DNA from 4 places in the Micromonospora sp. NPDC051196 genome. Region 1 is predicted to be linked to each of the others. Evidence: riboswitches for the same ligand, from Rfam matches in the RefSeq annotation. Region 1 holds a riboswitch; each other region holds the start of a gene.
What was found. A riboswitch is a leader RNA that binds a small molecule or an ion and turns the genes downstream of it on or off. The one in region 1 is predicted to bind cyclic di-AMP.
Positions count from the first base shown of each region.

Region 2: another riboswitch for cyclic di-AMP. It lies ahead of AB0M35_RS07155 (NlpC/P60 family protein); the one in region 1 lies ahead of AB0M35_RS12760 (C39 family peptidase).
Region 3: another riboswitch for cyclic di-AMP. It lies ahead of AB0M35_RS20855 (hypothetical protein); the one in region 1 lies ahead of AB0M35_RS12760 (C39 family peptidase).
Region 4: another riboswitch for cyclic di-AMP. It lies ahead of AB0M35_RS23505 (hypothetical protein); the one in region 1 lies ahead of AB0M35_RS12760 (C39 family peptidase).

Region 1 covers NZ_JBFBAY010000005.1:94,313-101,444, reverse strand. The annotation lists gene AB0M35_RS12775 (CDP-glycerol glycerophosphotransferase family protein) at 1-940, shown strand, start outside; gene AB0M35_RS12770 (hypothetical protein) at 1,040-1,261, shown strand; gene AB0M35_RS12765 (alpha/beta hydrolase) at 1,272-2,015, opposite strand; gene AB0M35_RS12760 (C39 family peptidase) at 2,124-3,023, opposite strand; cyclic di-AMP (ydaO/yuaA leader) riboswitch at 3,250-3,391, opposite strand; gene AB0M35_RS12755 (hypothetical protein) at 3,712-4,464, opposite strand; gene AB0M35_RS12750 (hypothetical protein) at 4,693-5,106, opposite strand; gene AB0M35_RS12745 (acyltransferase) at 5,215-6,477, opposite strand; gene AB0M35_RS12740 (glycosyltransferase) at 6,694-7,132, shown strand, end outside.
Region 2 covers NZ_JBFBAY010000002.1:285,362-292,493, forward strand. The annotation lists gene AB0M35_RS07140 (zinc metalloprotease) at 77-1,087, shown strand; gene AB0M35_RS07145 (pyridoxamine 5'-phosphate oxidase family protein) at 1,154-1,699, opposite strand; gene dcd (dCTP deaminase) at 1,775-2,353, shown strand; gene AB0M35_RS07155 (NlpC/P60 family protein) at 2,378-3,364, opposite strand; cyclic di-AMP (ydaO/yuaA leader) riboswitch at 3,431-3,564, opposite strand; gene AB0M35_RS07160 (NlpC/P60 family protein) at 3,738-4,736, opposite strand; gene AB0M35_RS07165 ((Fe-S)-binding protein) at 5,002-7,132, opposite strand, start outside.
Region 3 covers NZ_JBFBAY010000011.1:22,387-29,518, forward strand. The annotation lists gene AB0M35_RS20830 (hypothetical protein) at 97-501, opposite strand; gene AB0M35_RS20835 (hypothetical protein) at 671-817, opposite strand; gene AB0M35_RS20840 (STAS domain-containing protein) at 1,176-1,541, shown strand; gene AB0M35_RS20845 (5'/3'-nucleotidase SurE) at 1,546-2,370, opposite strand; gene AB0M35_RS20850 (PfkB family carbohydrate kinase) at 2,367-3,347, opposite strand; gene AB0M35_RS20855 (hypothetical protein) at 3,575-4,651, opposite strand; cyclic di-AMP (ydaO/yuaA leader) riboswitch at 4,656-4,789, opposite strand; gene AB0M35_RS20860 (cation diffusion facilitator family transporter) at 4,944-5,846, opposite strand; gene AB0M35_RS20865 (UvrD-helicase domain-containing protein) at 5,899-7,132, opposite strand, start outside.
Region 4 covers NZ_JBFBAY010000014.1:37,333-44,464, forward strand. The annotation lists gene AB0M35_RS23485 (hypothetical protein) at 1-282, opposite strand, end outside; gene AB0M35_RS23490 (cation transporter) at 315-524, opposite strand; gene AB0M35_RS23495 (metal-sensitive transcriptional regulator) at 641-937, shown strand; gene AB0M35_RS23500 (YibE/F family protein) at 1,270-2,631, shown strand; cyclic di-AMP (ydaO/yuaA leader) riboswitch at 2,798-2,929, shown strand; gene AB0M35_RS23505 (hypothetical protein) at 2,933-3,946, shown strand; gene AB0M35_RS23510 (carbonic anhydrase) at 4,058-4,756, opposite strand; gene AB0M35_RS23515 (MarR family winged helix-turn-helix transcriptional regulator) at 4,957-5,289, shown strand; gene AB0M35_RS23520 (hypothetical protein) at 5,393-5,869, shown strand; gene AB0M35_RS23525 (hypothetical protein) at 6,029-6,835, shown strand; gene AB0M35_RS23530 (AI-2E family transporter) at 6,993-7,132, shown strand, end outside.

The DNA of each region.
Region 1 (7,132 bases):
GGACGAGGTGCTGGTGCCGAGCCTGCGCGTGGCGTTCTACGTCAACCACGGCGCCAAGAACAGCCACTGCCTCCGGTTCACCCAGCTCACCCACGTGCAGTTGCACCACGGCGACAGCGACAAGGCATCCAGCGCCAACCCGGTGTCGGCGATCTTCGACCGGATCTTCGTCGCCGGCGAGGCGGCCATCGACCGGTACGCCCGGGCCGGGGTGGACATCCCGGCCGAGAAGTTCGTGGTGGTCGGCCGCCCTCAGGTCGAGGCGATCGAGGTACGCACCGGCCCGGCCCGCCGCCTGCCGAACCCGACGGTGCTCTACACCCCCACCTGGACCGGGCACCACGCCGACGCCGACTACTGTTCCCTGCCGATGGCCGAGGCGCTGCTGTCCCGGCTGCTCGACCGGGGTGCCACGGTGATCGTGCGGCCCCACCCGTACACCGCCCACAATCCGACGTCGGCCCGCCAGTTGGGGCGGCTGCACGACCTGCTCGCTGCCGACCGGGCGCGTACCGGCCGCCAGCACCTGTTCGGTGCCGCCGCGAGCGGGCTGACCCTGGCCGAGTCGGTGAACCGCGCGGACGCCCTGATCTCCGACGTGTCCGGGGTGGTGTCCGACTGGCTGCACTCGGGCAAGCCGTACGCGGTCACCGACACCGGCGTCGACGGTGACCGGTTCCTCGAACGGTTCCCACTGGCCGCCTCCGGCTACGTGCTGCGCCGGGACCTGGCCGACCTGGACGACGTGCTGACCCGGTTGCTCGACACCGACCCGCTGGCCGAGGCCCGCTGGGCGACCCGACGCCGATACCTGGGCGACTTCCCGGCCGAGGCGTACGCCGAGGCGTTCCTGACGGCCGCCCGACGCGAGCTGGATCCCTCCTGGGCCGCCCCGGCCCCCCGGGCCGCCAGCGCCGCGCCGTTGTCCCGCGCCATCTGAGCGACACCGCCGCCCGACACTCCCCCGGCGGCGGTCGGCTCATGGACACAGTGGACTCTGCCCGACAGTCGCTCGCGGCGCTGTGCTCCAATGAGGGTCATGATTCTCCAGCGCGTCGTCGCCGTCGTTCTGCTGCTGTACTGCTTCGTGGGGATGGTCCTCTCGCGTGTCTACCCGTTCATGGACGACTGGTCCGAATTGGCGGAGACGGCGATCGCGATCAGCAGCGGAGTGGCGGGAGTGCTCGGGGTGTGGCTGTGGTTACGCAAGTCCCCCGACCATGCCTCCCCCGAGCAGGCCGGCGACGGCGAACGCCCCTGACCGCGACCGGTCAGCGTACGGCGTCGAGGAGGGCCAGCACGGCTGCCGGATTCTCGACGTGGGCGTTGTGGCCGAGCCCGGGCAGTGTCACCACTGGGACCCCGTACTCCTTGAGCTGCGCGTCGGAGACCATCGGGTCGTGCTCGCCACGGGCCAGCAGGACCGGCGCGTCGATCGTGGCCAGCAGGGCGGTCAGGTCGGGCTCGCCGACGCCGAAGGCGGCCTGGTCCATCGCCAGCCGCCACCGGCGGTCCACCTGCCGCAGCCCGGCCGCCACGGCGGGATGGTCGGGGGTGAGCAGATCGGCCAGGCCGGCGACACGCAGGTACCGTCGCGCCGCCTCGTCACGGCTGTCGAACCAGGTGACCGGGCGGGCCGCGAGATCACCGGCGCGGGCCAGTTCCGCCGGGGACCAGACCGCCTTGATGCCGAGCCCGACCACCGCTTCGACCGTGACCGCCCGACTCGCGGCGGCCAACGCCAGGCCGACCACTCCGCCGAGCGAGTGGCCCAGCACGGTCACCCGCTCGCCGGGGTTCAGGCTCGGGGCGACCTGATCGGCGAACGCGGCGAACGAGTACTCCGACAGTGGGGGCGCTGCGCCGTGACCGGCCAGATCGGGGGCCAACCAGCACCCCGGCCACCGCTCGCGCAGCAGTGAGGCCCAGGGCAGCCACACGTCGCCGGTGGCACCCATTCCGTGCAGCAACAACAGCACCGGCGGGCCGGCCCGCTCACCCGACTCCGTGATCATGTCGGGCAGTCTGCCACCGCCGGCACCGGCTCGGCGAGAGCCGCGACCGGGACACGACACCGGGCGCCGGTCCCGACGGGGCCGGCGCCCGGTGTCGTGCGGCAGGAATCAGGAGGAGTAGCCGCGGGTGGCAGCCCAGTTGGCCAGATCGATGGTGCTCATCCAGTACGAGTAGTACGACGCGTCGGCCGAGTCGGCGATCTTCACCATCCGGCCCTCGTCCTCGTAGCCGACCACGGCGACGTAGTGGCCGCCGGGGAAGGAGTGCCAGCCTCCGGCGGTGTCCGTGGCGCTGCCGGCGACGTTCACCACGACACCGCGCCCGGCGGAGACCGCCGCCACGACGTCGGACTGAAGCTGGTCCATCTGGGCCGGGGTCGCCGAGCCGCCCGGAATCATCGTGGTCCGGTACGGGCTGCCCTTGACCACGGCGTTGAGGACGCGGGTGGTGTCCTGAGCCGAGTTGGTGCCGGCGTAGGTGGTGCCGAGCTGGGCGGCCAGGGTGTCCTGGTCGCGGTCGATGCCCGCGGCGCTGAGCGCGTTGCGTACCGCTGCCGGGCCGCAGTAGTAGCCGTTGATCTGGGCCTGGTAGTCGTACTTCAGCACCTTCTCGGCAGGCGGCTTCGGCGCGGCCTTCTCGACGGCCAAGTCCGGATCCGTCGCAGCGGCCTCCGGCGACGGCGAGGCGGCGGCGCGACTCGGCGGCGCACTGCTCGGGGCGGCACTGCTCGGGGCCGCACTGCTCGGGGCCGCACTGCTCGACGCGGCACCGCTCGGCTCGGTGGCGACCCGGGCCAGGCTGCGGGAGGCCACGGAGTTGTCACGCAACTCGGCCACGGCGGTCGTGTTGTGCGCGTCGACCGGAGCGTCGTCGGTCCCGGCGACCAGGGCGCCGGTGCCGGTGGCCAGGACGAGCGCCGCCGCCGAGGCGGCGACGATCTGGTAGGGGCGTTCGGTGGCCAGCCGACGAAGCTGACGCTTGAGGGTGTGCTTCAAGGGATCCTCCACGGGCTGAGGGGTGCACGGCGCACCGGCTCCGACGGTCCGGTCGGCACACGCAGGCCGACGACCGTCCGAGTACGCGGACGTGCCGTTTCAGGAGATGCGCCCGGAATCGGGCGGCTGCGGTGGGCCTGGGTCAGCGCGCGAACAACGAAGCGGCGAGCGCAGGCACCACGGTGCCGTGGAGGCTGGGGAATATCAGGGGGATCGAATTGTGCTGCACGAGGATGGGAACTCCTTCCGACACCGCCGACCGGGTTAGCTGACGGATTCGGGCGGGAAGATCGCCCTACCGCGGGCCGAGGCTCGCGGATTCACCCCAGTGGTGCAGTGGGTCCCCGGTTCGTGAGATCACGATTGAGCGGGTCGGCGCGGCGTCGCCACTTGCGATCGGTTACCGCACCGGACGGGCCGACACTACTGGGCGGTACGGCTCCTGCCAACCCCACCTTGACCTGCCTAAACATGATCCAGCGCAGTTATTTTCGGATATCAGCGAACTGTCGTCGCTCAATGGGACTCCGGGCCAGGAGAGCACCGTCGGGCGACAACCGGACCTCTCGCCGACAATGCCCAGGACATTGCGGCCAACATTCGACATCTGCGGTCCGGTGACCGATTCCCGCTCCGCTGTGACCGGGGTCACGAAATTGTCGACACACGCTACTCGGCAGATGCCGACCGACAACTGTTCTCAGCCCACCCTGGCCGGCCGCCAGCGCAGGACGGCGGCCGGCCGCCCGACGACGACCCGACGCGACGCCGGCAGGAGGTTCGGCCGCATCCGCTGCGCCGCAGCGTACGCCTCGGTGGACAGCGCACGGGCCGCGTCGACGGCCAGTTCGGCCGCCCGCCAGGCGTCGCGCTCCTGCTGCCGAGCCGTCTGGTAGGCCGCCTGCCGGCCGTCGCGTACCACCCGGGCCAGGAAGATCTCCTGCTCGGCGGGGTGGCGTCGGGGATCCCAACCGGCCCGGTGGGCCAGCGCGTCGGCGAGTTGCCGGGCCGACAGATCGCCGCGCCAGTACGCCGTCATCGCGGCGCGATGCAGCCAGCGTTCCCGGGCCGCGTACTCGGCGGGGGTTCGGGGCGTGTCGGGGCTGGGCAACCCGGTGGCGGCGGCGAGCCGTCGCGCGGCGGACTCCGCCTCGTCGTACGCGACCCAGGCACGGTCGAGCTCCACCTGGGCACGCTGCCACGCGGCGCGGCGGCGACCGGCGTTCTGCGCGGCGCCCGCCGCAGCCACGGCCACCTCGCCGGCATAGCGACGCAGGTCCGCCGCAGCGGCATCGCCGTCCAGGGTCTCCGGGGCACGGTCGGTCGACGGCACCGGCTCGGGCCGGGCGACCAGCGCGGTGAGCACGCCCAGCGCGAGCACCAGCAACACCGACCAGATGGCTGCGGCCCGGGGTACTTCAAGCAGGAACTGGTAGAGAACGGTCTTCTCCATGTCGGTACCTCAAAGGAAGACGATGCGGCGGCATTGGGTGTCACCGATCTCGGACCGCCGCCTGGGCGCGTCCGGATCGGCCGATGGTGAAGCGCAGGGTCCCATCCGCGTTGGGATCCCGATCGCAGCGGCCCGTCGCTGGCTTCCGGCCGGTTGGCGTGGCGGGAAGGCGGACCGGGACGGCCCGCGCGGGGCCGTCCGGATCACCCCGGCGGTACGGGCGGGGAGTCAGTGGCCGGGCGGGGCACGGGCGGAACACGGGCCCGGGGTCAGCGCCGCAGGAAGCTGACCGTGCGCGCCTGTGATGCCCGGCTCGGCAACCTGGTGTGGCCAGGTCGGCGACACCGGCGCCGTCGCGGGCCCACCCCCGGGGCGATCGTCGCGCCCGCTGTCGAGCGGGTCGACCGTCTGCTGGATCGCGGGGTGCCCGTCGCAGGCCGGTGGCGTCATCGCGCCGGCTGGCGACTGAGCGGCGTCGGCCACGGTGAATTGCCAGGCAGGGCCAGCCGCCCGGTCGAGAGCGTGCGCGGGCATCGCCCAGGTGCCGAGGGTGAACGCGGCAGCGACCGCGAACCCGGTCAGCAGCCGTGCCGCCCAGCGCGCCAGCCACCACAGAGGACGGGTGGAGACGACCGGGAGCACGTTGTCACGCTACCGTCGGGGCCCGCAGGCCGCACCGCCGGCCGGCGTGTCGCAACGAAGAACTTGATTCGGGTTGATACCCGGGTGCCTGGTCAGCGGGCTCAGAGGTCACCGTCCAGGTCGGACCCGAGACGGCGCCCCGACATCGGGTACGGGCTCGACATCGGGTACGGGCTGCACGGCGGGTACGGGCTCGGCGGCACTCGGCGGGGTCGACCGGCGAGGGGTCAGGCGACGCATCATCGGCTGTTCGACGAACCGGTGCACCAGTGCGGCGATCCCCAGCGTGAGCACCAGGAAGCCGATCACCGCAGCCGGGCCCCACCAGCCGGGCAGGCCGGTCCCCCAGTCTCCGGTGACCCGGAGGATGGTCATGATCACGAACACGTGCACCAGGTAGAAGGCGAACGAGACCTCGCCGAGCCAGACCATCGGGCGCGACCGCAGCGGCGAACGACGCCCCCGCACGTCGGCGTCCGCCGCCGCGGCGATGACCACCACGTACGCCACCGACAGCAGCGCCGCCCAGAACTCGGCCCGAATCCACTGCGCGGCGACCACCCAGGTCACCACGAAGATGAGGCTTGCCAGGGGCAGGCCGGGCCCCCGCCAGCGCCCGCGCAGCATGAGCTCGGCGGCGGCCACACCCATCCAGAACTCCAACGAGCGGACCAGGGGAAACACCTGCGTGAACCACCACCGGCTCTGCTCCGGCACCAGCGTCTGCGCGGGCCACAGCGCCAGGATCAGCAGCGGTACGGCGATCACCACGGCCCACAGCATCCAAGGTCGGGCCCGCCGCACCAGGGGCAGGGCCAGCGGCAGGCACAGGTAGAAGAAGAGTTCGCAGGACAGCGACCAGCTCACGTTGTTGACGCTGTAGAAGTACCCGGGACGGGGATCCCAGGCCTGGAGCAGGAACAGGTTCTCCAGCGCCGCGACGGGGTTGATCGGATCGGCGAACCAGACGGCGGCCACCATGGCCACCGCCCAGAGCAGTACGTGGTTCGGATAGATCTTGGCGAACCGGCGCCGCCAGAACCCTCGCCGGGAGTCGCCGGGTCGGGCCGACCAGACGAGCACGAAGCCGCTGAGGATGAAGAAGAACTGCACCCCGGACAGGCCCAGGGTGAAGATCTTGCCGACGACCGCCTGGTAGTCCGGCTCGGCGATGATCCGCATGGTGCCGGCGTGGAAGCCGAAGACCAGCAGCGCGGCTATCCACCGCAGACCGGTCAGCGACGGTAGTCGGCTCGCCTGGCCCCGGCCGGGCCCGATGCCCGCCGGTGCCGCCACTGGCGCGCTGGTCATGCCGGCATCTCCGGCGTCGGCGGCGTCGGCGGCGTCGGCGGCACGCGTGTCTCCTCCCAACGGGCCAAGCTACCCGGCCCGATCGGCTACCGGTGGCGACCCGACCGGTGCCGCCCGTCGGGCACCCTACCCGGTGGGCCGTCGACCCACCCGTCGGGACCGGACGGCACCGCGATCACCGCAGCCAGTGATGACCATCTCGCTGTTCAGTCGGTTCACCGCTGCCGGCCATGTCCGGTTTCCGCCTCGTCCATCCGAGCGGTCGAAGGTGTCGGCGTGGTCAATCAGCCGACGGAAGCGCCGCTGCTGAGCATCGTCGTGCCGGTCTACGACGTCGAGGCGTACCTGCGTCAGTGCCTCGACTCGATCCGTGACGACGTGCCCGCGGACGAGACAGCAACGGTGGAGCTGATCGTGGTGAACGACGCCTCGCCGGACGGCTGTGGGCAGCTGCTGCGGGAGTACGCCGCCGCCCACCCGGGTGTGCGGGTGCTGCACCTGGACACGAATGTCGGCCTCGGACCGGCGCGTAACGCGGGTCTGGACGTGGCCACCGGCGAGTACGTCTGGTTCGTCGACAGTGACGACTGGCTGCCGCCGGGCACCATCGCGGCCGTGCTCGACCGGCTGCGTGCCGACCGGCCCGACGTGATGATGATCGACCACCTGCGGGTGCACGAGTGCGGGCGTCGCGACATCGACGTCAGCAGCCGCC
Region 2 (7,132 bases), on a different contig from region 1:
GTTGTAACGTCTGCCCCACGTTTTCCGCACGGCGCGACACAACCCCCCGGTCGCGTCGACAGAAAGAGGTGGGCTTATGGGACTCCGTCCCGTCCTGCTGAACCGGCGCCTCGCCGGCATCGCATCGACGTCACTGGTCATGGCGCTCGGCCTGGTAACGGTGGGCGCGCTGCCGGCCGCCACCATCTCCGCCAGCCCGGCGATGGCCGCCGGGCACGCGCACGCCGACGAGGAGTGTGCGGACCCGACCGGCAGCGCGGCCCGGGTCCGTGGTGGCGGTGTCCTCGCGCACGACCCGAACGAGCTGACCAAGAGCCAGGTCATCCAGCGGGAGGCCGAGTTCGCCGACCTGCTCCAGGAGCGGGCCAAGCGGGTCGGTCAGCGTTCGCTCGGCACCCAGGCCGCCGCCGCGTCGGTCACCATCCCGGTCGTGGTGCACGTGATCCGGCGGGACACCACCCGGGCCGGCGGGAACATCCCCGACTCGATGATCCAGTCGCAGATCAACGTGCTCAACCAGGCGTTCAGCGGTGCGTCGGGCGGAGCGGCGACCGCCTTCGCCTTCCAGTTGCAGAGCATCAACCGGGTCACCAACACCTCGTGGTACCCGATCCGGCAGGGCACCACCGCCGAGCGGCAGATGAAGACCCAGTTGCGGGTCGGCGGCAAGAACACGCTGAACATCTACCTTGGTGCGCTGAGCAACAACCTGCTCGGCTGGGCCACCTTCCCGCAGCGCACGCTGAACAGCATGGACGGCGTCGTGGTGCTGAGCGAGTCGCTGCCCGGCGGCACGGCCACCAACTACAACCAGGGCGACACCGGCACCCACGAGGTCGGTCACTGGCTGAACCTGTACCACACCTTCCAGGGCGGCTGCTCCGGCTCGGGTGACCAGGTTTCGGACACCCCGGCGGAGGCTTCGCCGGCGAGCGGCTGCCCGACCGGTCGGGACACCTGCTCCGCCCCGGGTCTCGACCCGATCACCAACTTCATGGACTACTCGTACGACTCCTGCATGTACCAGTTCACTCCGGGCCAGGCCAGCCGCATGATCAGCGCCTGGAACACCTACCGAGCCGCCTGACGCGAGCCCTTCGGCACGTACCGCTCCGGTGCCGGTCCCGTTCGACGGGGCCGGCACCGGCTGGCGTCAGGCCGCGCAGCGGGCGCGCCGGGCGGAGTGGGCGGTCAACGACGTGGGGCGCTGCGTCTGCGGGGTGGTGGCCGCCGGATCGAGCCAGACCTGGACGGCCGACTCCCCACCGTGCTCGCCCGGCACGTCGGAGTTGGCGTGCCCGCGGCGGCTGAGCATCGCCACCTCGATCGTGAACTCGAACAACCGCCAGTCGACGTGCGGCGCGGCGCGGGCGGCAAGCGCCAGGCGTGCCACGGTGGCGTCGTCGGTGACCGGCCAGGCCCGACCGGCGACGTAGGCCTCGTCGTCGCGCTCCTCGGGCGGGAAGGAGTGCAGTGCGTAGCGCCCGTCGCGTTCCAGGTCGCGCCGCTTCGGTGAGTCGATCAAGAAGCAGTAGAGACCGTCGTCGGTGATCACCGGGGAGACCGGGTGCACCCGGGGCCCGCCGTCGGCGCGGACCGTGGCCAGGTAGCCGAAGCCCGGGCCGTACTGCTGCATGAGAAGGCGGATCGCGTCGGCGAGTCGAGGCTCGTCAGCGGCGAAATCGGACCAGGAAGCCATGCCGACATCTTATCGAACATACGTTCTAGCCAGGTAGCGCGACACGCAGGTCAGCCATATCGGTATGGTGTGGCGATGCTGCTCTCCGACCGCGACCTGGTCTCCGAGATCAAGGCGGGCACCCTCGCGCTGGAGCCCTTCGAGCCCACGCTGGTGCAGCCGTCCAGCATCGACGTACGCCTGGACAAGTTGTTCCGGGTCTTCAACAACCACCTCTACACGCACATCGACCCGTCGACCCGGCAGGACGACCTGACCTCCCCGGTGGAGGTGCCCGACGGCGAGCCCTTCGTGCTGCACCCGGGTGAGTTCGTGCTCGCCTCCACACTGGAGGTCATCTCCCTCGGCGACCAGCTGGCCGGTCGACTCGAAGGCAAGTCGAGCCTGGGTCGACTCGGCCTGCTCACCCACTCCACCGCCGGCTTCATCGACCCCGGCTTCTCCGGGCACGTCACGCTGGAGCTGTCCAACGTGGCGAATCTGCCGATCACCCTCTGGCCCGGCATGAAGATCGGTCAGCTCTGCATCTTCCGGCTCTCCTCGCCCGCCGAGCACCCGTACGGATCGGCCGTCTACGGCTCCCGCTACCAGGGCCAGCGCGGCCCGACGCCGAGCCGGGCCTGGCAGAACTGGCGCACCTGGCCGACTCGCTGACCGCAGCTCAGCCAGGATCACACCTCAGCCAGGCCGGCCGAAGCTGTGGATGGGGCTGCTGTCCATCTGTTTCAACTTCACCGGCTGGCCTGCGCGAGAGGCGTGCACCACCCAGCCGCCGCCCACGTACATGCCCACGTGGTGCAGATCGCGGTAGTAGAAGACCAGGTCACCCGGGCGCAGGTCGCTCCGGCCCACCGACACGGTCACCTGACGCTGCCGGACGGCGTTGTGCGGCAATGCCACCCCGGCCCGCGCCCATGCGGCCAGCATCAGACCCGAGCAGTCGTACGCGTTCGGCCCCTCGGCCCCCCACGAGTACGGTTTGCCGATCTGGGCGCAGGCGAACTTCACCGCTACTCCAGCGGGCCCGCCCGGATAGCTCGCCGGACAGGGCGCTGGGCGTAGCGGGCCGCCGCCTCCGTTGCCGTACGCCCGCAGGCGCAGCCGCTGCAACCGGTCGATTTCGGCGTCGATCTGCCGCCGCTTCCCCGCAAGATCGGTCTCCGTGCGGGTCAACACGCCGATGGTGCGGTCCAGCCCGGCCTTGGCGGCGGTGAGTTCGTCGCGCAGTTCGCTCGCCTGTCGTACGTCCTGTTGCTGGTAGTGGGCGTAGCGGTCGAGCAGTCCGATCTGCTCCACGACTTCGCCCGGCGACCGGCTGCCCAACAGGGCGTTGACGGCGCCGACCGTGCCGCCCTTGTACGCCCGCGCCGCCAGCGCACCCACCCGGGTCATCGCGACGTCGACCTGCTGCTGAAGTGGCACGATCCGGGCGGCCAGGGCGTCGGCCTCCCGACGCTTGCCGGCGAGGTCCTGCCGGGTGGCGTTGTGTCGTTCGATCAGTGGTTCGAGCCGGTTCCAGTCCGCGTCGATCTGGCGCTCGATGGCGTCGACCGACGGCTCGGCGTGAGCCGCCGTCGCGCCGCCGGTCACCATGACGGCGGTCGCGGACAGGGCGGCGAGTGCGGTGGTGCAGCGGTACCAGCGGGATCGCGGCGCAGCCGTCATCGGGCCGGGCGTCGCCGGCCGTGGTGACGGTAGCCGCGGGGCATGGTGTGCCACCGGGCTCCGTACTCCTTCTTCCCAGACCGCCTACCGGGTTAGCTGACGGGTTCGGGCGGGAAGGGGGCGCCCTACCGCGGTGATCGCGGATTCACCCCGGGTACCTGGGTCCCCGGCTCGTGCAAGCGACTCGGCGGTGTCGGACCGTTACCGCCCCTGGTGGGCAGAGCTGCCATCGGGCCGACGATTGCCCAGCGTAGGGACGACCCCTGTCGATACGCAACACATCCACGCCATCACTCTCGGTGCTCAATTCCGACAACGAACACGGCCCCCGGTCGCTTGACCGGGGGCCGTGGTGATGTTCCTGTGCGAGGGCTCAGCCGGGTCGGCGGAAGCCGGCGATCGGCATGGTGGTGATCGGGGAGACGTTGACCGGCTTGCCCGCTCTGGGTGCGTGGACCATCTGGTTGTTGCCCAGATAGAGGCCGACGTGACTCAGGTCACTGCGGAAGAAGACCAGATCGCCGGGGCGGGCGTCGGAGCGGGAGATCGCCTTGCCCTCGTTCCACTGCGCCCCGGTGAAGTGCGTCAGGTAGATGCCGGCGGCCTTGTACGCGTACTGGGTCAGCCCGGAGCAGTCGAACGAGTTCGGGCCGGTGGCCCCCCAGACGTACGGCTTGCCGACCTGGGCGCAGGCGACCCTGATGGCCGTCCGGGCCGCCTCGCTGACCACCCCGTTGATGGTCGGGCAGTTGGTGGTCTTCACCGTGGTCACCGGCAGCGACCGCTCAAGTTCCTTGATCTTGGCGTCGATCTGCTTCTTCTTCGCCGCCAGCTGCTTTTCCTTGGTTTCCTGGTCGGCGATCAGCGCGTCGAGCTTGGCCTTCTGGTCGTCGTACTTCTTGCGGACCTTCATCACGCTCTCGAGCTGCTGGCGCTCGTACGACGCCAACCGCTCCAGGAAGGCCATCTGCTCGCCGAGCGTGTCCGGCTTCGCGTTCAGCAGCACCGCGCCGAGTTCCTGCGACGGCCCGTTGACGTAGTACCGGGAGGCGAGGTCGGCGACCCGGTTCATCGCCAGCTCGGCCTCCAGGGCCAGCGGCTGGATCTTCTTCTGCAGATCGCCCGACTTCTTCCGGTTGACCTTCAGCTGCGAACGCACCTTGTTGTACTGCTCGATCGTGGGCTCAAGCTGCTGCCACTGCTTGTCGATCTGGCGCTCGATCTCCTCCACCGAAGGCTCGGCGTACGCGGGGGCGGAGAGCAGGCCAGCGCCGACCGCGGCGGCGGCCACCAGGACGACCAGACGGTGAGCGGCTCTCCGCAGGCCACCTGGACGGCTGGACCGTCCGGGCAGATGACGATGGAGGGGCATGGTTGCCACCGGCAGCGACTCCTTTGCAACCGACCACCGGGCGTCCCGCGAGCGGTTGGGTGCGGGACAGACGACCTACGGCGGTCGGTGCCTCACATTAGGGAAGGAGCGGTGCGGAATCAAGGCGACCAACGGTCGATTCACGTTTGCGCGACCGGTCGCACACAAAGGGTGTCGATCATTTCGTTATAGTCACGCACGTCAATTTGAATACGATGGTGCGGCGGGCCACGCCGGCCCGCCGTCCTCGTACCGTAAAGCCTGGTCAGCTGCTGGTGACCGGCTCGCTCTCCGCGGCGCCACGGCCCTGCTCGGGCCGGACCGACCGCAGTAGGACGCTCGCCACATCGACCACTTCGACCTGCTCGCCGGCGCCCTTGCCGTTCACCCCGTCGGTGAGCATCGTCGAGCAGAACGGACAGCCGACCGCGATGGTCCGGGCCCCGGTGGACATGGCCTCCTCGACCCGGTCCACGTTGATCCGCTTGCCGATCCGCTCTTCCATCCACATCCGGGCACCACCGGCACCGCAGCAGAAGGACCGCTCACTGTTACGCGGCATCTCGGTGATCTCGCCGTCGCCCAAGGCACTTCCAAGCACCTCACGTGGCGGAGTGAAGACCCGGTTGTGTCGCCCGAGGTAACACGGGTCGTGGTAGGTGACTCCACCGTCGACCGGCTGCACCGGGGTGAGCTTGCCCGTGGCGACCAGGTGCGCCAGCAACTGGGTGTGGTGTACCACCTCGAACTCGCCGCCGAGCTGGCCGTACTCGTTGCCGAGGGTGTTGAAGCAGTGCGGGCAGGTTGCGACGATCTTGCGCTTGGCCTTCTCCCGGCCCTCGAACGCCTCGTTGAGGGTCTCGACGTTCTGCTGGGCGAGCATCTGGAAGACGAACTCGTTGCCGATGCGGCGGGCCGGGTCACCCGAACAGGTCTCGCCCTCGCCGAGGATGGCGAAGGAGACGCCGGCCTCGTTCAGCAGCGTGGCGACCGCCCGGGTGGTCTTCTTGGCCCGGTCCTCGAACGCACCGGCGCAGCCCACCCAGAACAGGTACTCGAAGTCCTCCACCTCGCCGACCCGGGGAACCTCGAAGTCGAGGCCCTTGGTCCAGTCCTCGCGGGTGTTCTGCGGGGCACCCCAGGGGTTGCCCTTGTTCTCCAGGTTGCGCAGCATCACGCCGGCCTCGGACGGGAAGCTGGACTCGATGAGCACCTGGTAACGCCGCATGTCGACGATGTGGTCGACGTGCTCGATGTCCACCGGGCACTGCTCGACGCAGGCGCCGCAGGTGGTGCACGACCAGAGCACGTCCGGGTCGATCACCCCGCCCGCCTCGGCGTCACCGATCAGCGGCTTCTCCGCCTCGGCGAGCGCCAGCACGTCGACGTGGGCCAACTGCGCGGCGGTGGCCTTCTCCTCGCCGGTGAGGTCCTTGCCGCCGCCGGCCAGCAGGTAGGGCGCCTTGGCGTACGCGTGATCCCGCAGGCTGAGCACGAGCAGCTTCGGCGACAACGGCTTGCCGGTGTTCCACGCCGGGCACTGCGACTGGCACCGGCCGCACTCGGTGCAGGTGCTGAAGTCCAGCAGGCCCTTCCAGGTGAACTGCTCGACCTGAGCCACCCCGAACTGGTCCTTCTCGGGGTCGGCCTCCTCGAAGTCCAGGGGCTTGCCGTCGCTCATCATCGGCCGCAGCGGGCCGAGGCCGGAGCCGGCCGCCCCCGGCTTGCGCTTGAAGAAGATGTTCGGGAAGGCCAGGAAGCGGTGCCAGGCCACGCCCATCGTCACGTTCAGCGAGATCACGATGAGCCAGGTCATCGAGATGGCGATCTTGATGAGGGCGGCGACGCTGACCCCGGACTCCCAGTCCGGCAGCGCCGAGCCGACCGCGTGGCTCAGCGGGGTGGCCCAGGTCGGGTACTCGAAGTGGTCGGTGGCCACCTTGAAGCCCCGGATCAGGAAACCCATGATCAGTACGGCGAGGACGACGGCCTCGACGAAGTAGCCCTGCCACATCGTCGACCCGGTGAAGCGCGAGCGGCGACCGGCCCGGGTGGGCCGGTTGGCGAGCCGGATCGCGATCAGCACCACGATGCCGACCACGCCCAGGATGCCGATCCACTCGGTGACCAGGCCGTAGAGTGCCCAGCCGCCGATCAGCGGCAGCCCACCGGTCGGGGACACCACCTCGAAGTACGCCTCGAGCACCAGCAGCGACAGCACGATGAAACCGACCATCACGAACCAGTGCGCCGCGCCGACCACACTCCAGCGCAGCATCCGGGTATGCCCGGCGGTCTCCGCGAGCATGGTCCTGGTGCGGCTGGCCTTGTCGCCGAACCGGGACGGGTCGGGCTGACCCAGCCGGATCACGGCCGTCATCTGCATGACCGCGCGC
Region 3 (7,132 bases), on a different contig from region 1:
CAGCGCAGCGGGCCCCGTCCGACCGATCCGGTCGGACGGGGCCCGTCACGATGTGTTGCCCGCTTCACTCGGCACCGAATTGGGGGAAGCCTCCGGTCAGCGGTCGGTCTCGGCGGGGGAGTCGGAGCGTTCGACGTCGACGAACTCGATGTCGTCGACGGATCGGTCGTGGCTGCCGGCGGCGCGGGCGGCGGTGCCGGCGGCCCAGCCGATCGCGGCACCGACCAGTGCCGCGCTGATCAGCAAGGTCCACGGCAGGGCGGGGCGTCGACCGGCCAGGGCGTCGAAAGCCCGGGTGGCCCGACGGCGGGCCTCGTCGGCAGCCGATCCCATCAGGTCCCCGGCGTCGTCGGCCAGCCCCACCGAGCTGTGCCGGGCGGAGCGTGCGGTGTCGCGGATGTTGTCGCCCGCGGTGTGCACCGCCGACACGAGGTGGTGCCACGCGTCGTCCGCGATCCGCTCCGGCTTGCTGCGACGTTCCAGCAGGTTGGTTCCGAACATGTGGTTCCCTCCTCGACGGTGCCGAGGTCAGTATCCCGAATGAGACCTCCTCGGCGGCTTGCCCGGCGTGCGGCGGGGTGCGCCAACGAGGCTGTGCCCCGCCGCACGCCGTCGCAAACCATGACGAAGGGTCGCCGGGCGTCCGCCGTGTCGTGCCGGCGTTCGACGGTCAGCGGGACGACACCACGGCGACGGCGGACCGGGCGAAGTCGTCGTCGTCATCGTCGTCGTCATCGCCCCCGCCGCCGAAACCGCAGGCCAGCACGAGGGCGAGCAGAGCGCTGACGCCGGCCAGGGTGGCGAGTCTGCGAAGCATGTCGTCGTCCTCTCGTCGAAACGGTCAGTCGTGATGCTAGGCACATTCATCCACTCGTCGCAGCCCGGCTACCAGCGGGGCGGGTCCGCGCGACGGCGCCTCACCGTCCCGGATATCGAAAGTGTTGGCGTCGGCCCGCTACTCTGGTTCGGCGGCGTGGGCTGGCGCGCGACGCGGACTGGCGGCCAGCGCGTCGAGTGATAGGTCATGAAAAGTCCGGATAAGGGCGACTTGGGGTGGCCCTGTCCGCGAATTGCTCATCCCGAGGGGTGGCGACCGAGGCCGTTGGAGGAATACTCTCGGTCGCGGCCCGCGTACTGATGAGGCGCCCGTCGTACGGGCGAGTGGAGGTGCTCGCGTGAGCCTGTCGATCCTGCAGACGGTTCGGCCTGGTGGTGTCATCGAGATCGCCCCGCGGGGGGAGATCGACGTCGACACCGCGTACGAGGTGAAAGAAGCCATTGCCGAGGTGCTGGCCAAGGGGCGGCCGGCCCGGATCGAGCTCAACATGCGGCTGGTCACCTTCATCGACTCGGTGGGCATCAGCGCGATGGTCGCCGGCTTCCAGACCGCCGAGGTCAGTGGCGTGAAACTGGTCGTCACCGAGCCGAGCCGGTTCGTGCACCGGCAGCTCTGGGTGACCGGCCTACTCGGCCTGTTCGGTGCTCCCGAGCCGTACTACGCCGGTGCGGCCGTAACACCTGAGGTCCTTCCGGGGGCCTGACCCCTCAGCTGGCGTCAAGGCCGGACAGATCAATATCGGTCGCCTCGGTGACGGCCCGAATCGCCGTCACCGAGGCGTAACCCTCGGCGAGCAGGGCCAGGTCGGTACCGGGCTGCACCGCCTGGCCAGGCTCCTCCAGCGAGGTGCGGACGAAGCCGTGGCCGGACTCGGCGACCGTCATCTGCACCTGACCGAAGGTGGCCAGGGTGCCTCGGCGTACCCCGCGGAGCAGCTCGAACGGCAGGTCCGGCGCGTTGACGTTGAGCACGCTCGCCACCGGCCCGGTAGGCAACCTGGGCAGCAGGTCCAGTGCGACCCGGGCGGCGGTCGCCCAGTGCCGGTCGGCGTCGCGTACCCGGGCGGCTGCGGCCACCGCCGCGCCGCCGCTGGCCGCGGTCGCCTCACCGGCCGACAGGACGTCCAGCGACACGGCCATCGCCGGGCAGCCGTTCGCGGCGGCGGTGAACGCCGCGCCCACGGTGCCCGAGTGCAGCACCGCACGGCCGGCGTTGGCACCCCGATTGATTCCGGACAGCAGCACCTGCGGTGGGGGCCCGAACGCGCCGTGCACGGCGATGAGTGCGATGAAGCCGGGAGACCCGCCGACCGCGAACGCGGGCGTCCCGTCCAGTTCCGGCAGCGGGTGCTCGTGGACCACTACCCGACCGTCCTGCTCTATCGCGCTCATCGCGGCGCTGGTGCCGCTGGCCTCCTCCAACGGTGCGGCCACCACCACGTCCATACCCCGTTCGACGGCGGCCCGGGCCAGCGCGTGGATGCCGGGGGCACCGATCCCGTCGTCGTTGGTGATCACTACCCGCAGTGTCATCGGCCGCCCGCCCGGTGGGCCAGTTCGTCGGGGGTCGTGCGGTACTGCGGCCGGTTGCTCGCCGGCTCCAACTGCACCCGGTCGACCAGACCGGTGATCGAGTCGAGCCGTCCGGTGCCCAGCCCGTGACGGGTGACGTTCAGCGCGCCGGCCGCCGCGCCGGTGCGGATCGCCGTGCGCACGTCGCCGCCCTGGGCCACCACGGCGGCCACCCCGGCGGTCATCGAGTCGCCCGCTCCGCGCGGGTCGGCCGCTTCCAGCCGGGGCATCCGTACCTCGAACACCTCGCCGTCGACCAGGGCCAGCGCCGGTTTCTCGGCCCGGCTGACCACCACGTTCTCCGCGCCGGCGGTGTGCAGGTCGTAGATGGCGCGGGTGAGCTGCTCCTCCTCGTCGCCGGCGGCCCGACCGTCCGCGATCAGCTCCTCGTGGCTGACCTTGAGGAAGAACACGCCGCTGTCCAGGACGGCCGTCAGGTGTTCGCCGCTGAGGTCGACCACCACCTGGCTGCCGTTGGCGCGCAGGTCGGCGGCGAAGCGGCGGTACAGGTCGGCGGGCACCAGTGACGGGTCGTTCGGGCCGCTCAGCACGCACACCGCCGCGCGCAGCCCTTCGCTGAGCGAGAGGTTGTACAACTCGTCCAGCTCGTGCCGGCTCAGCGGCTGACCGGGCACGTCGACGACCTCCCGCCGGGTGCCTTCCCGGCGGTCGTGCACGTACCCGCCGCTGCCGCCGGAGTCGCGGGCCACGATCTTGAGGTCCACTCCCTCGCTGACCAGCAGCGGCTCCAGGACCTGCCCGACCTCGCCACCGAGCGCGGTGCAGAGCACCACGTCGACGCCGAGCGACAGCACCATCCGGGCCTGCCAGACGCCCTGCCCGCCCGGGTGCAGGTGCAACTCCGGTGCGTCGCTGGGCTGGTCGACGGTGACGGTCAGCAACGGCGTGGGCGCGAAGACCATGACGTGCCCGCTCACCGGAGCCACCCGCAGGTGCCGGATCGGGTGAGCCGTTCGATGCCCTGGCTCATGCTTGTTCCTCCCCCTCGTGGCGAAATGTCCGCTTCCGTCTATGACGGTAACCAAGGTGGCGGATTCGCGCGCGTCGACGGGTGAGCGAACTGACTTCCTTCGGCGCCGGGGGCACGAGCAACGACGCCGGGCGGGCCACCCGAAGGTGCCCACCCGGCGTCGTCGATGAGCGGTCAGTACACCGACAGATGGACGTGGTTGGTGTGGTCGCTGGACGGATCGCCGCGACCGCCGCTGTAGGACTTCCAGCCGCTGCTGGGCAGCCAGATCTGCTTGTACCAGATCACGTAGAGCACGGCGAGCCGGTCGGCGTTGTTGACGAAGTACGCCGCCAGGTTGTTGCCGTACGTCCGGTCACCGCCCGTGGCGACCCCACCGAAGCCGTTCTTCTGTGCCGCGAAGTCGCAGGCGCGGCCCTTGGGGTGTTCGCCGGAGCCGCCCGAGCGGTAGCAGGAGACGTACCTGGTGAAGCCGGCCGCCTTGGCCTGCTTGAGCGCGTGCAGCGTACGCGGGGTGATGCAGCCGTTGGCCGGGGTCGGGTCGTTGACGCTGCACGACTCGGCCGGCCACGAGCCGTCCGAGTTGCGGGGCGCGGGCTTGGCCGTCGGGCTGGAACCGCCGCTACGGGTCGGGGCGCGGTTGGCGCGTTCGGCAGCCTGGGCCCGCTCGTTGGCCACGGTCACCGCCCGCTCGGCCTGCTCCTTGCGCTTGGCCATCACCGCCACCTGCTTGCGCTGCTCCTGGACCTCCACGTCCAGGGCCTGCTTGGTCCTGCGGACCTCGTCACGGGTGGCCCGCAGCTCACCGAGGGCGCGCTCCTCGTTGGCGGCCACCGCGTCCAGCGCCGCCGCCCGGTCCATGAAGCCGGCCGGTGAGCTGCTGTTGAGCAGCGCCGACGCGGCGCCGAGCCGCCCGGTGCGGTACGCCTGCGCGGCGATCTCGGCGACCTTGGTGCCGCGCTCGGCGAGCTGGCTTTCGGTGGCGGTGAGCTGTCCGGCCAGTTGCTTCTGCCGGGTGACCGAACGGTCCAGCGCGACCTTGGCGTCGAGGTAACCCTTGCTGGCCGCTTCCAACTGGGCGCGCAGCGCCGGGGTACCGCCCTCGTCGCCGACATCGCTGGGAGCTGCCGTACGTAACCCGTGCGCCGCGGCCGGGCCGGGAACGAGCGCGACACCCACTGCGAGGGCGAGCGCCGCGCAGATCAGGGCCGCCGTTCGGGCGGCCGGTCTCACGGTTGCCACTGCTGGCATGCACATGTCCTTCCGTCAGCCGCCGACCGGGTTAGCTGACGGGTTCGGGACGGAAGATCCCTACCGCGCGTGCGCGGATGCACCCCAGGAACATGGTTCCCCGGCTCGCCCTGACGGGCGATTAGGCGGCGGCCGCCGCCGGCACCGGAGAGTGCCGCCTGGCGGAGGCCGGGTCCGAGCCTACCGGGGCTGCTGTGACCTGTGCAGCCGGTGTGACTCCTGGTGTTCGCCTGGTGACCAGTGAATCAGACATAAGCTATCAATTCCGGCCTTTGGTCGAGCTCTGGTCTCATCACCACTCGACCGCACCGCAGACCCCCGGTTCGATCTGCAAGGTGGCGTGCTCGATGTGGAACTCCTCCCGCAGGGCCGCGCGGGCCGCTGCCAGCACCCCGCCCACATCGGCGCCGGGTGTCATGGTCAGGTGGGCCGAGGCGACGTCCATGCCGGAGGTGAGCGTCCACACGTGCAGGTCGTGGACGCCGGCAACGCCGGGCACCGAGGCCAGGCGGTCGTGCACGGCGGTCACCTGAAGGTGTTCCGGGGCCGCCTGCACCAGGATGCGCAGCGCCGCCCGGCCCAGACGCCAGGTCCGAGGCAGGATGAACAGGCCGATCGCGACCGCCACCAGCGGATCCGCCCACCACCAGTCGGTCAGCGCGATCAGCGTCGCCGCCCCGATCACGCCCAGTGAGCCGAGCAGGTCGCCCAGCACCTCCAGGTACGCCCCGCGCAGGTTGATGCTCTCCTGGGCGCCGGGACGCAACAGCGCGAACGCGACGACGTTGGCGAGCAGGCCGAGCACCGCCACGACCAGCACCGGGCCGGCCAGCACCTCGGGTGGATCGCCGAATCGCCGGACCGCCTCGACCAGCACGTACACCGCGACACCGGAGAGCAGGACGGCGTTGGCCAGCGCGGCCAGCACCTCCAGGCGGTAGAGCCCGAAGGTGCGCTGTGGGTCGCTGCGGGCCCGGCGGGTCGCCGCGACGGCCGCGAGGGCCATCCCGATGCCCAGCACGTCGGTGAACATGTGCCCGGCGTCGGAGAGCAGAGCCAACGAGCCGGTGCGGAGCGCTGTCACCGCCTCGACCACCATCAGGACGCTGAGCAGTACGAACGCCGCCTGGAGTCGGCCGAAATGGCGGTGTGCGGCGTGTGACACCGCAGCCTGATGGTCATGACCCGCGCCCACGCAGTCACCATCCGCCGTCCGGCCGGTCGGAGTCAGAACTATGCCAACATCGCTATGTTTTCGTGGGCGGCTCGTCGGCCACGTCGACCGTGGTCAGCCGTTGCGTGGCCCGGGACAACGCGACGTAGAGCGTACGCACGCCGGAGTCGGGCACGGCGCGGATCTCACTCGGCGCGACAAGCACCACCCCGTCGTACTCCATGCCCTTGGCCTCCAGGCTGGTCACCACCTGAAGACGTTCGCCACCGAGGCCGCCGAGCCAGCCCGACACCTCGTCCCGTCGGGGCACCGGAGTGATCACCCCGACGGTGCCCTCGACCTCGCCGAGCAGGGTGTTCGCGGCCGACACCACGCTCGCTGCCAGTTCGGCGGCCGGCACCACCAGCCGAATCGGGTCGACTCCGGTGGAGCGGACGGCTGTGGGCAGCGGAAGGTCCGGGTACACCCGGCGGATCTCGTCGGCCGCCACCGCGAAGATCTCCGCCGAGTTGCGGTAGTTGGTGGTGAGGGCGAACCGGTGCCGCGTGCGCCGACCCAGGGCCTGGTCCCGGGCACGGGTCAGCTCCTGCGGATCTCCCGTCCAGGCGGTCTGCGCCGGGTCACCCACCACCGTCCAGGAGGCCAGCCGGCCCCGCCGGCCGATCATCCGCCATTGCATCGGCGAGACGTCCTGCGACTCGTCGACCACCACATGGGCGTAGTCCCGGTAGTCCTCCGGGCGTTCGCGGGCGGCCTGCCGGGCGGCCCGCTGCCGATCGGCGAAGGTGCTCAACTCCCGCACCCCGCCGGCCAGCTGGAACGGGTCCCGCTTGGGCCGGGCCGGGCGCATCGGCTTGCCGAGCAGGGTGTCCAGTTCGTCGAGCAGTGCGGCGTCGGCGACGGACGGGCCGTCGGTGGCCAGCCCCCGGTACGACTGGCTCAGCAGTCGGATCTCCGCGCCGGACAGAATGCCGGCGGCGTACCGGCGCAGTCGCTCGTGATCGGCCAGCCAGCCGAGTACGTGCCGGGGATGCAGCCGGGGCCACCAGGCCTTGAGGAAGTCCCGGAAGTCGGTACGGTCGATCAGTTCGTCCTCGAAGGCGCGCTGCTCGGGCAGCCCCGAGATGCCCAGTCGGCGGGCCTGCGCCCAGAGCGCGGCGAGTACGCCGTCGAAGCCGGCCCGGCGTACCTCGTTGCGTCGGGCGCCCCGGGGCAGCGCGCGGTTCCAGACGGCGTCCAACTCGGCCCGGTCCAAGCGGAGCAGCTGTCCCCGGTACAGCAGACGCAACTCGCTCGGGGCGCCCGGC
Region 4 (7,132 bases), on a different contig from region 1:
CCGGAAGGCGAACTCGCCCTCGGGGGCGGCGGCGACCGGCACCAGCGTGTAGCCACGGTCGGAGACGAGCAGCCCGCCGGGCAGGTGCCCGCCCGACTCCGGCGTGTCGTGCCCGGTCGTGTCATGCCCGGGTGCGGCGGTGCCGTGCGGGCCGCCGCCCGCGTCATGGCCGTCGGCGACGACCGGGGCGGCGGGGCCGGTCACCTGGCCGACCCCGTACGCCGCGCCGAACACCGCCGCAAGGCCGAGCGCGAAGCCGGTCAGCTTCGTCGCTGCGTTCATCGATTGCACCTCGGTTTCCGCCGCCGGTCGCCTCAGGCGCCGAGCAACTCGTATCCGGCCTCGTCGACGGCCGCGCGTACCGCGTTCTCGTCGAGCGGCTGCTCACTGGTGACGTTGACCTGACCGGCGGCCAGGTCGACCGCCACATCGGTGACACCGGGCAGCGCACCGACCTCGGCGCTGACCGCGCTGACGCAGTGCCCGCAGGTCATGCCCTTCACCTGGTACGTCGTGGTGACCATGAAGCTCTCCTTCTCCGTGGCCCGACCGAGGGGCGGCCGACGCCTCCGCATACCCATGGGGGGTATCACAACGACGACCGTACCATACCCCCTGGGGGTAGGCTATTCTCGTGCCCATGACCACTCCCGCGCCGATCCGTGGCTACACCGCCAGCAAGGACCAACTGCTCGCCCGGCTGCGCCGCGTCGAGGGCCAGGTGCGCGGCGTCGAGAAGATGGTCGACGACGATCGCTACTGCATCGACGTGCTCACCCAGATCTCCGCCATCCAGGCCGCACTCGACAAGGTCGCCCTCGGGCTGCTCGACGGGCACGCCCGGCACTGCATGCACACCGGTGCCGCCGAGGGCCGCGCCGACGAGATGGCCACCGAGATGATGGCCGCCGTCGGCCGCCTCATGAAGCGCGGCTGAGCCCGCTTTCCCGGCACACCCCGTCGCCCACGGCCGGGCCGCGAACCGCCGACACACCCGCGCGCCCTGCGATCCGATCCCGGGCTGGCTACCATTCGCACACGATGGCCTGCCGACATCCGCGCCTCCCGGCCCGCGCCCGCCGCCGGACGCGCACCTCCACCGCCGCCGCTTCCCGGCGCCCGGCGAGGGCCGGCCCGACACTCACCGTACGCAGCGGGTCCGCCACGTTCCGGCCGCCTCGGCCGCCCACCGCGACAGTCGTACGACCGGGCTGAACCGACTCGCCCGCCGACACGTACTCCGCCCTGGAATCGTTGGGAGACTATTGAATGGGCGCCGATCACAGCCGTGCCGCTCCGCCCACCCCGCCCGGGGTGCGGCGGATCCTCATCGTGACGGTGGTCCCCCTCTTCCTCGTCACGTTGGTCGCCGCCCTGGTGCTCTGGCCTCGCGACGCCCCTCGCCCGGAGGCCGGCGACGACCTGCCCCGATACCACGGCACGGTCACCCGGGTGGTCACCGAACCCTGCCCGCCCAACCCTGCGGTTCCCGAGGGCACCCCGACGACGGCCGGTGGACCGTGCGGCACCGTCACGGTACGGATACAGGACGGCCCGGACGCCGGCCAGGACGTCGACACGCCCATTCCGGCCGGGCCGGGCGCACCTTCGGTCAGCGTCGACGACGACGTCATCCTGGTCTCGCTGATCGATCCGGAGGATCCCTCGATCAGCACCTACAACATCGCCGAGCACCAGCGTGGCATGCCACTGATCTGGCTGGGGGTGCTCTTCGCCGCCGCCATCGTGGCCTTCGGGCGGCTGCGCGGGCTGGCTGCCCTGGCCGGCTTGGCGGCCAGTTTCGCCATCCTGCTCACCTTCGTGCTGCCGGGCATCAGCGCCGGCCAGCCGCCGTTGGTGGTCGCCATCGTCGGCGCCGCGTTGATCATGTTCGTGGTGCTGTACCTGACGCACGGGGTGTCCGCGCAGACCTCGGTCGCCGTACTCGGCACCCTCGGCGCCCTGGTGCTCACCGGGCTGCTCGGCCTGGCCGCGACCAACGCGACTCACCTGACGGGTTTCGGCAGCGAGGACGCCACCACCCTGTCGATGTTCCGGGCCGACGTCGACCTGCACGGTCTGCTGCTGGCCGGCATCATCATCGGATCACTGGGCGTCCTCGACGACGTCACGGTGACCCAGGCCGCGGCGGTCACCGAGTTGGCCCACGCCAACCCGAACCTGTCCCGCCGCGAGTTGTACCGCTCGGCGACCCGGGTGGGACGGGCACACATCGCCTCGGTGGTGAACACCATCGTCCTGGCGTACGCCGGCGCGTCGCTGCCCCTGCTGCTCCTGCTCACCGCCGACTCCCGCGCGCTGGGTCAGATCGTGACCAGCGAATTCCTCGCCCAGGAAATCGTCCGCAGCGTGGTGGCCACCCTCGGGCTGATCGCCGCCGTACCGCTGACCACCGCTCTGGCGACGATGGTGACCACCGCCGGACGGCAGCGCACCGGGGCGAGCGCCGCGCACGAAGCGACCGACGACGTGGCCGCCGCCCTCCCACGACCGGCTACGGACCGGTCGGAGGCGCTCCAGGCCCTCAGCACACCGCGCACCCGTAACACGCCCCCCGCCACCCGTTCGGAGTGGCCCGAACCGGACAGGAGCACCGACACCCCATGGTGACACTCCTCAACGTGAGCACATCGACCCCGACGGTCGATATGCGTGTCACTCGTCACTCAACGCGATTACGAAATGACACATCTCGCCGGGTTCGGCGCGTAGAGGCCCAGACGGACTGTCGGGTAACCTCACTGCCGGTCACCGCCGAAGGCGCGCACCGGCGCCTGCGGTGCCACCGCCCAATCGCCACCAGGCGAGCCGGGAACCCAGGTACGTGGGGTGAATCCGCGAAAGCGGTAGGGGCCACTTCCGTCCCGAACCCGTCAGCTAACCCGGTCGGCGGTCGATGGAAGGGAAGACAGTGACGGCACCCCTACGCCGCTGGTTGACACCCGTGGTGGCCGTGTTCGCCGCGTTCGCCGTCTTCGCCGGCCCCCTGCCGGCGACGGCTGCGCCCAACGCCCCGAAGCCAGCGGGCCATGACGACGATCCGCCGATGCTCAACGAGCTGATCGAGGCGACGAACCGGGACTACACCAAGGCCAAGTCGAAGCTGGAGAAGTCCAAGAAGAAGCAGCTCAAGCTCGCCGTCGAGGTCCGCCGGGCCGAGGCCGACCTGGACGCGCTCGCCCCACAGGTCGCCGAGATCGCCACCCAGTCGTACCGGACCGGTCGGGTGGGCGCGATCGCGATGCTGTTGCAGAGCAACGCCCCCGACTCGTTCATCCACCGCGCCTCCGCGCTGGACGAGTTGAACCTGGTCAACGGCAAGAAGCTGGGCGAGGTCAACGCGGTGAAGCGCCGCGCGGAGACGGCCAAGCTGGCCCTCGACGCCGAGGTACGCGAGCAGCAGAAGCTGACCAACGACATGGCCCGGAAGAAGAGCGACGCGGAGAAGTCGCTCCGGCTGGTCGGTGGCGTCGGTCTCACCGGCGGCCTGGTTTCTGCCACCTCCCCGGTCGCCCGGCCCGGCCCCAACCGGGCTTCCGACGGCGGCTGGAAGTCCGAGTCGTGCAACCAGGACGACCCGACCACGTCGGGCTGCATCACACCGCGCACCCTGCACATGTACAAGGAGGTCAAGCGGGCGGGCTTCAACCGGTTCGTCGGCTGCTACCGACCCGGTGACAAGTGGGAGCACCCCAAGGGCCGGGCGTGTGACTGGTCGTTGCAGAACAGCGGCTTCCGACCCTGGTACAACAACGACACTCGGATCTACGGCAACAACCTGGCCGCGTTCCTGGTCCGCAACGCCGACCGGTTGGGCATCTACTACGTGATCTGGAACCGGCAGATCTGGTTCCCGGCGACCGGCTGGAGTTCCTACAGCGGCCCGTCGAACCATACGGACCACGTACACGTCTCGATGCTCTAGACCGTCTCCGGTATCGCTTCGAGGGCCGTCCCGCCACTGGTGGGGCGGCCCTCGACCGTTGCGTCGGCTCGTGCCGTTCGCGGCCGGATGGTCGGAGTCAGGCGGCGGGCGTCAGGCGGCGGGCGCGACCGTGGCGACCAGGTCGGCCGGTTCCGCGGCCACCGCCCGCACCTCGCCGGCGGCCAGCCGGTACGACATGCCGACCACCGCGCAGCGCCCGGCGGAGACCTCGGCGGCCAGCGTCGTGGACGAGTTCAACATCGACGTCACGGTCTGCGCGATATGGATGTCGACGATCTGGTTCAACTCCGCCACCCCGGCGGCCTGTGCCCGGCGCAGGCTGGGCACCACGGCGTCCACCACCGCGCCCAGGTGCCCCGCGGGGGTGGCGCCGGTGGCCAGCGCCGCACGGGCCGCCTGCACGGCACCGCACGAGTCGTGCCCGAGCACCACGACCAACGGCGTACGCAGCACCGACACCGCGTACTCGACGCTGCCCAGCACCTCGGGGCCGACGGTGTGCCCGGCGGTACGGACCACGAAGAGGTCACCCAACCCGCGGTCAAAGATGATCTCGGCAGCCAGCCGGGAGTCGGAGCAGCCCACGATGACCGCGAACGGGTGCTGCTCGGCGGCGACGGCAGCGCGGCGCCCGGCGTTCTGATTGGGATGCCACAGCGTGTCGGTGACGAACCGTCGGTTGCCGGCCATCAGTTCGGCGAGCGCCCGCTGCGGGGCGCCCGGAAGATCCGCAGTGAGCAGTTCCCGCTCCGGCCCCGGCTGTGTTGCGATCGGTCCGGGTCGACTCATCCGGCGTCACCTCGCTTCTCATGCGATGCCTGGTCATCCCGGCCGACGCTGGTCACGGGCTGCCTCCAACCGTCACACGCAGTGCAAGCCGCGTCAAGGAATGCGTGATATGCATTTCAGGTATCCCTCGACGCTTGCGTCCGGGCGGAAGGGGTGCGCGGCCGGACGGCGTGACCCGAAGAAGCTGAAGGGCTCATACGATGGGCGTCATGGCAACGACAGGCGAGCGGGAGAGCGCCCGTAACTGGACTTTCCTCACCAACCACGCACATGTGCTGCTCGCCATCGCTCGTAACCCGACAGCCCGGCTACGCGACGTCGCCGACGAGGTGGGTGTGACCGAGCGGGCCGCCCAGGCCATCGTCGCCGACCTTGAGGCCGGGGGTTACCTGCACCGCACCCGGGTCGGGCGGCGCAACGAATACACCCTCAACCCGGCCGGCCGGTTCCGTCACCCCGCCGAGGCCGACCGCCAGGTCGGCGACCTGCTGGCGCTGTTCACCAAGGAGCCGGTGGCCGGCCCCACGCCGTAACCCGGTCGAGTCCGACCCGTGCCGAACGTCGGCGTGGTGGGCTTCACCATCCCGGTACCATCGGGCCACTGCGATCCTCCGGCAAGGGCGATAGGTTTGACCCGTGCCGACTTTCGCGTTTTCCCGTCCACTGTGGCCGGTGACGCGCTGCGCGCTGACGGATCTGACCCGCCTGGCGCTGGTGGCACTCATCCTGGCCGTCGGTCTCGGCGGTGCCACCGGCACCGATCCCGCACGACTTCCCGACGCCACTGATTTCCCGGCCCCGCCGGCCGCCGCCCTGGTCGACAACCGACCCGTGGTCGCGCCCCTGGCCGCCCGATCCGGCACCGCGCCCCTGGCCGCCGGAGCCGCCGCGCCTCTGGCCGCCCGAGCCGGCACCGCGCCCGTGGTCACCGTCCGGCCCGTCGCCACGAGCGTCCAGGTACCGGTCCAGCCGGTCCGAGCGCTTGCCACGGCCGTGGCGCCGCACCCCGGGCCCGCCGACGCCGCCGCTCCGGCCGCCGCGACCCGGCCCGTCGCCGTACACCTCGCCACCGGCGCCGGCGAACCGACCCGGCGCGGCCCACCGACCGACTGACCGGGGGCAGGCTTACGAGCACCGCCTGGCCGGTGCGGGATCGTCCCTGCCCGCCATGGCCGCCGGCCGAGTACGCCACCGCGATACGCCACCCGCCGTTCCGGCCTCGTCCCCCTTCCCTTCCAGCGCAGCCGACGACCCCATCCGCCAGAGGTGCTGATGATGCATACCCCTCTCTCCGCCGCCGTCCTGCTCGACGTGCCCCGGGCCGCCGCGATCTGGCTGAGCCTGTTGGGCATCGTCACGCTTGCCGTCTCCGGCCTGTTGCTGCGTCCCCGGCGACTCCGGTTCGACGCAGGTGCCCGGATCCGCGAGGCCGCCCTGCCGAGCCCGCCGGAGCCGCGGGACGAGGACCGCTGGGCGGAAGAGGTCATGGTCGCCGCCGACCGGGCTGCGGCCACGGCGCGCCGCCAACGCGACGAATGGCTCGCCGCGCAGGGCGAGGCCGATCAGGCGTGGCAGGCGTACCAGGCGGCGGAGGCCCATGTCCGCCGGTTGTCCGACGCGGCCAGCATGCCGCTGCCGCAGACCCCACGCACCCCGTCCGAGTACGCCGACCGGGAGCGCTGGCTGCACCGGGCGGCGCTGGATGCGTACTGGCGGCGGGAACTTTCGGTGGAACAGCTCAGCGATGTCTTCGCGCACCGGGGCTGGGACCCCCGACTGCACCCGGTCGAGCAGGAGTTGGTGCTGCGCCGGGCGATACGCGACCACCTGCACGCCCGGCAGCGGATGGCCCGGGAGCGGGAGCAGGAGGCCTGGCACGCCGCCGAGGTCGCCGCTGCGGCGGCTCGCAACCTGCGCGCGGAGACCGTCTCCGCGCTCCTGCCGGCACCCGAGCAGCAGGATTCGATCCTCCCGCTGACCGCAGCCGGTGACCTGGACCAGACCGCCCCCGCCACCTCCGAGCAGACCCGCGAACTTCCAACCCCACCCATTACCCCCACCCCCACCCCCGCCTACTGACCCGACCCCCGGAGCGTTGATCAAGAAGTTTTGGTCTGGTCCAGCTCGAATACCGACCAAACCTCTTGGTCATCCAGTTTGACCGGGAGGTTGATGGTCTGGGCGGTGTCGGGTAGGTGCTGGGTGGGTACGTCCTCGCGGACGCGAGGAGGGCGACGTGGTCGCAGCGGGTGCCGGGCGTACGCCCGATGAGGCGGCGGATCGGGGCGCCGGACCGCGCCAGACCTGGGCGGCCCTGCCCTGGTTGGTTCGCTCCGCCGTGGTGTGGAGCGCCTGCCTGGTGGTGATCGCCGCCGG